Regions from separate parts of the Mesorhizobium sp. M0518 genome, predicted to be linked through region 2. Evidence: predicted binding sites of a transcription regulator. Region 2 holds the regulator's gene; the other holds the start of a gene.
The links. Region 2 encodes PhoB, which activates phosphate uptake and scavenging genes when phosphate is short. Its sites were predicted from a motif close to TGTCATNNANCTGTCAT; they were not measured.

Region 1 (3,346 bases), on a different contig from region 2:
ACAAAACAACTGCTTGCAAAATACAACTGGTTATCGAGGAGGCTCGCATGTCCAAACTTCGCGTCAACGCTTTCACCCTGTCGCTCGACGGCTATGGCGCCGGTCCCGATCAGGATCTGCAAAATCCTCTCGGCGTCGGTGGGGAATCCTTGCACAAGTGGTTTGTCGACACCCGCACCTTCCGTGAGATGGTTCTCGGACAAGATGGCGGCACCACCGACGTCAACGAGGCGTTCGCGGCGCGCAGCTTCGAAAATGTCGGCGCCTGGATCCTCGGCCGAAACATGTTCGGACCGATCCGCGGCGAGTGGCCTGACGACAGCTGGAAGGGCTGGTGGGGCGACAACCCGCCCTATCATGTGCCGGTTTTCGTGCTCACCCATCACAAGCGGGAACCGATCACGATGGAGGGCGGCACCACTTTCCACTTCGTCACTGACGGTATCCATTCAGCTCTTGAACAGGCTAAGGCTGCCGCTGGCGGCAAGGACGTGCGGGTCGGCGGCGGCGTCGCCACCATCCGGCAATATCTGCAGGAAAAACTGATCGACGAGATGCATCTGGCGATCGCGCCGGTGCTGCTGGGCACGGGCGAGAACCTTTTTACCGGCCTGGACATGCTCAAGCTCGGTTATGTCTGCAACGAGCAGGTGGCGACGCCGCTCGCCACGCACGTCATCATCAAGCGGGCGTAGGTGGAGAGCCAATCTCCCCCCCCTCGGGGGGGAGATCGCAGCTTCGTCTATCTCAATACTTCTCCGACACGTAAAGCTCGCGCGGCAGCACTTGGCGTTCGTATTCGGGGTTGAAGACGCGCTCCGGCAGCGTGATCTCCTCGTGCGGCACCTCCTCGTAGGGCAATTGCTTGAGCAGATGGTCGATGCAGTTCAGCCGCGCGCGCTTCTTGTCGTTGCCCTCGACGATGAACCAGGGCGCTTCCGGGATGTTGGTGCGGGCGAAGGTCTCTTCCTTGGCCTTGGTGTATTGCTCCCAGCGCACGCGCGACTGCAGGTCCATCGGCGACAGTTTCCACTGCTTCATCGGATCATGGATGCGCATCAGGAAGCGCATCTGCTGTTCCTCGTCGGTGATCGAGAACCAGTATTTGACCACGGTGATGCCCGAGCGGACCAGCATGCGCTCGAACTCCGGCACGTCGTGAAAGAATTCTTCGACCTGATCGGGCTGGGCAAAGCCCATCACCCGCTCGACGCCCGAGCGGTTGTACCATGAGCGGTCGAACAGCACGATCTCGCCGCCGGCCGGCAGATGCGGGACATAGCGCTGGAAATACCATTGCGACTTTTCGCGCTCGGTCGGCGCCGGCAGTGCCACGACACGGCAGATGCGCGGATTGAGCCGCTGGGTGATGCGCTTGATGACGCCGCCCTTGCCGGCCGAGTCGCGTCCCTCGAAGATCACCACCAGCTTCTTCTTGTGGTAGGCGACCCAGGACTGCAGCTTGATCAATTCGGACTGCAGGCTGATCAGGTCGCGAAAATATTGCATGCGATCGATCGAAGGCGGATGCGAATTCTTGTAGATCTTGGCGATCTCCATCGACAGCGCCGGCTCCGACATTTCGAGCTCATAGTCTTCGTCGAGCGTGTCGGCGAGTTCGGCTTCAAGCCAATCCCTGGCCGCAGAATTCTGTTTTAGCTCGGTCATTATCGGCTGCTCCACTTGCAAGCTCTGTCGATCGGCGCCCCAAACTCCCGGCTTACAGCCCGGAACGGCAACGCCTGAGCCGACTTCAATATAGGCCCGCAATGACGGTTTTATTGCAGCCTGACCTGATCGCCATCACTGCAAAAACCCGCGAGGCATGATCGATCCGCCGCCCTGGCATGGAGACATACCGCGCAAATTGTCCTACAAATAGCAGCCACATTCGGGCGCCCTTCCCAACCCCTTCTCAATGCAATCGCGAGGACCGACATGGAATACTGCACTCTCGGCCGTTCCGGCCTGAAAGTATCGACGCTGACCATGGGCACCATGACTTTCGGCGGCGCCGGCGCATTTTCGGCTGTCGGCAAGACCGACCTCGACGAGGCGCGCCGGATGATCGATCTCTGCATCGACGCCGGCATCAATGTCATCGACACTGCCAACGTCTATTCGAACGGCATTTCCGAAGAAATCATCGGCGAAGCGCTCGGCGGCAAGCGCAAGGGCGACGTGCTGATCGCCTCCAAGGCACGGATGCGGATCGGCAAAGGTCCGAACGATGAAGGCCTGTCGCGCCATCACCTGATCCGCGAATGCGAGAAGAGCTTGAAGCGGCTCAGGACAGACGTCATCGACATCTATTTCCTGCACGAATGGGATGGCGTGACACCGCTGGAGGAAACCATCGCCGCGCTCGATACGCTGGTTGCCCAGGGCAAGATCCGCTATGTCGGCTGCTCCAACTATTCCGGCTGGCAGGTGATGAAGGCGCTCGGCGTCAGCGACAGCCATCATCAGCCGCGCTTCGTTTCGCAGCAGATCCACTACACGCTGGAAGCGCGCGAAGCGGAGTACGAACTGCTGCCGATTTCCGTCGACCAGGGATTGGGCGTTCTGGTCTGGAGCCCGCTTGCCGGCGGATTGCTGTCCGGCAAATACCGCCGCGACAGCCCCACCGCCCGCCAGCTTGCAGGCTGGTCGGAACCGCCGATCCGCGACGAGGACCGGCTGTGGCGGATCGTCGATGTGCTTGTCGAGATCGGCGCGCAGCGCGGCGTGTCGGCAGCGCAGGTGGCGCTGGCCTGGCTGCTTGGCCGGGCGGCCGTCAGTTCGCTGGTGATCGGCGGCAGGACGGAAACGCAGTTCCGGGACAACATCGCGGCGGCAAGCCTGGTGCTTTCCGGCGAGGAGCGCGAGCGCCTCGACGTGGTGAGCCGGCCGCCCTTGCTCTATCCCTACTGGCACCAGCAATTGACGGCAAAGGACCGGTTTGGCGCCGCCGATCTGGTGATTGACCGAAGCGGCATCTGATCGGCAAATCGACGGCGATAGGTATCGGCCGCCGCAATGATGAGCCTGGCCCCTTCATTGCAACGCGCATCTTGCAAGCCTGGCCATCATCGACGCACTATCGCTTCAGCTGTTGTGTTTGACGGCTAATGCTCCTAGGCAGGACCAGAGCCGCGAGGCAGTGAAAAGGAGCCGATATGGCGCGACCACCAAATTACGATCAGGAACGCAAGGAACGCGACCGCCAGAAGGCGGCCAAGAAGGCCGAGAAGCTGGCAGCCAAGGTTGCAGCGAGGGAACGTTCGAAGCCCGAAGACGAGACTGAAGCCGAAACCGAAACGGCAAAGTGACGGCAAACGGCCCGCAGATGCGGGCCGCGCCTCAA
Region 2 (3,346 bases):
TTCACCACCCCCGACGACAAACGCACCCAGGACTACATCACCGGCCGGTTCGGCTGAGCTCAGGCATACGAGGGACGAAGATCATGGGTGAACATACCGTCGCATCTTTCGATGAGGATCTGGAGCAGATCAGCCAGCTGATCCGCGACATGGGCGATCTCGCCTGCTCGATGGTCAGTGGCTCGACCAGGGCTTTGCTCAATTCGGACAATGCGCTGGCGCAGCGCGTGGTTTCCGATGATGCCATCATGGATGCACGCCAGCGCGAGCTGGACGATCGCGCCATCACGCTGATCGCCAAGCGCCAGCCAATGGCCAACGATCTGCGTGCGGTGGTCGGTTCGATCCGCATGGCCGGCGACCTTGAGCGCATCGGCGACCTTGCCAAGAACATCGCCAAGCGCGTCGGCACTGTCGGGCTGAGTGTCACGCCGCACGACCTTTCGCATTCGATCGACGCGATGGCGCAACTGGTGCTGATCCAGGTGCAGGGGGTCGTCGACGAGTATGCCGCCGCCGACCCGGCAGCGCTTGCCACGCTCAGAAACAATGACGAACGCATCGACGTCAAATACACCTCGGTGTTCCGTGAGCTGCTGACCTACATGATGGAAGATCCCCGCAACATCACGGCGTGCACGCACCTGTTGTTCTGCGCCAAGAACCTCGAGCGGATCGGCGACCACGTGACCAACATCGCCGAAAATGCCTACTATGTTTTGACCGGCACGCAGCTGCCAGCCAATCGTCCGAAGCAGGACGAGACGGCAATGTCCGCGCCAGCGGCATAACAGGGGTGACCAGCCGATGATCGCACCACGCATCATGGTGGTGGAGGATGAGGAGCCGCTAGGCGTGCTGCTCCGCTACAATCTTGAATCCGAAGGTTACCAGGTCGAGGTGGTGACGCGCGGCGACGAGGCCGAAATCCGGCTGCAGGAGAACGTTCCCGATCTTCTGGTGCTCGACTGGATGGTGCCTGCGGTTTCCGGTATCGAACTCTGCCGGCGCCTGCGAATGCGTCCCGAGACCGAGCGGCTGCCGATCATCATGCTGACCGCGCGAGGCGAGGAAAGCGACCGCGTGCGCGGCCTGTCGACCGGCGCCGACGACTATCTGGTCAAGCCCTTCTCGACGCCGGAGTTCATGGCCAGGGTCAAGGCGCTGCTGCGCCGGGCCAAGCCGGAAGTGCTGTCCAGCGTGCTAAAGGTCGGCGACATCGTGCTCGATCGCGAGTCGCACCGGGTCTATCGCAAGAAGAGCGAGATCCGGCTCGGGCCGACCGAGTTCCGCCTGCTCGAATTCATGATGCGCCATCCAGGCCGCGTGTTCTCGCGCAGCCAGCTGCTCGACAATGTCTGGGGCGAAACGATCTACATCGACGAGCGCACGGTCGACGTGCATGTCGGCCGGCTGCGCAAGGCGGTCAACAATGGCCGGATGCCGGACGTCATCCGCACGATCCGCGGGGCGGGCTACGCGATCAGGGAAGACTAGGTGCTGTTTCGTCCCGATAGATCGGGAAAACTCGATTAGCACGCGGTCGCCAACAGCCGGTGGAATGTTGCACTCGTCTCATCAATGGGGAGCGAGCACGTGACGCCAGGAGCGGTCATCCTCATCAGGTTTCGAATGACTGCATTTGGGCCAAAGCGACAGGCAGCTTCTCGCGTCCCTCGATCTCCCAAACTCTCTATTGGGCCCCGGCTGGCCAAGAGGCACGGCGAATTACTTGATAGGTCGCCATCTTTCCCGCAGACTCCAACCAGAAAGCCACGCAAGAATGCATTTGAGTTAATTTAGATATACGTTCGTCGAATGACGCGCATTCTGCAGAAATATACAATTTTAATAAATTTACTTCAAATTATTGCGAGTCCTCTCCTCTTTATTCATCGCTTGTCCGTCGATTGTTCAATGCGATCTCGGATCTAATGACGATTCCGTGGAACGATCTCGTTCTTTGCAGCGTTGCTTGGAAGCGGTCGCCGGACCTTTGACCAGGTCGGACACCATGAGGAAGGATTTCTGATGAGCACGGTCTTAAACGCCAAGGGCATCCCTCTTGCCTACACCGGCGCTTCCACTCATTGGTTCTCGGCCACCGGGTCTGGACCGGAACTGCATGGCACCTCCGGCAACGACTCCTTCTGGGGAGATACCGGCGTCAATGTCACGATCTACGGTGGCGCCGGCGACGACTACTATCATCTCTATTCCACCAACAATAAGGTGGTCGAGGATCCTGGGGCAGGGATCGACACGATCGACACATGGATGAGCTACAAGCTCCCCGACAATTTCGAGAACCTCGTCGTTACCGGCGCCAATCGATTTGCGTTCGGAAATGCGTTGGACAACATCATCAAGGGCGGGTCGGGTCACCAGACGCTGGATGGCGGCAAGGGAAATGATGTCCTGATCGGCGGTGATGGCGCCGATACTTTCGCCATTTCCAAAGGTAATGGAAGTGATCTTATCTTCGATTTCGGTGCGACCGATGCGGTCCGCCTTGACGGTTACGACTTCACTTCGTTCGATGCCGTCCGTTCACAGATGGTCCAGGTGGAATCGAACGTGATGCTGAACCTCGGATCCGACGAGATCCTGGTGTTCAAGAATACGACCATCGACAAGTTGCAGCCCACCCAGTTCGAACTTCCGATCGACAAGTCCGCAATGACGCTGTCCTTCTCCGACGATTTCAACACGCTGAGCCTTCGGGACGGGCAGGACGGCACCTGGAATTCCAATTTCTGGTGGGGAGCGCCGAACGGCAGCACGTTGAGCAGCAATGGTGAGTTGCAGTGGTATATCGACGCCAATTATGGCCCGACGAGTTCGGTCCATCCGTTCAGCGTTGAGAACGGCGTCCTCACCATCACCGCCGCGCAGGCGCCGGAGGACATCAAGCCTCTGATCAACAACTACGAATACACCTCGGGGATCCTGACGACCCACGACACCTTCTCGCAAACCTACGGCTATTTCGAAATGCGGGCGGATCTCCCTGAAACAGCCGGAGCCTGGCCGGCGTTCTGGCTGCTTCCGGAGGACGGCTCGTGGCCGCCGGAGCTGGACGTTGTCGAAACGCGTGGCCAGGACCCGAACACGCTCTACATGACGGCGCATTCCAATGAGACGGGAGCGCACACGAAGGTTTCGTCAACGGTGAACGTTGCGGATACCGACGGTTTCCACACCTATGGCCTACTCTGGACGAAGGATGAGCTTGTCTGGACCTATGATGGTGTAAAGGTCGCTCAAGCAGCGACGCCGGCCGACATGCACGATCCCATGTATATGCTGGCCAATCTCGCGGTGGGCGGCATTGCCGGCCAGCCTC

Region 1: the regulator PhoB is predicted to act here: its motif matches at 1,770-1,786, upstream of ppk2 (polyphosphate kinase 2).

The regions. Positions count from the first base shown of each region.
Region 1 covers NZ_JAMYQY010000027.1:16,532-19,877, reverse strand. The annotation lists gene NKI66_RS28460 (dihydrofolate reductase family protein) at 48-695, shown strand; gene ppk2 (polyphosphate kinase 2) at 748-1,668, opposite strand; gene NKI66_RS28450 (aldo/keto reductase) at 1,939-2,982, shown strand; gene NKI66_RS28445 (hypothetical protein) at 3,159-3,311, shown strand.
Region 2 covers NZ_JAMYQY010000001.1:78,007-81,352, reverse strand. The annotation lists gene pstB (phosphate ABC transporter ATP-binding protein PstB) at 1-57, shown strand, start outside; gene phoU (phosphate signaling complex protein PhoU) at 84-791, shown strand; gene phoB (phosphate regulon transcriptional regulator PhoB) at 808-1,497, shown strand; gene eglC (endo-1,3-1,4-beta-glycanase EglC) at 2,032-3,346, shown strand, end outside.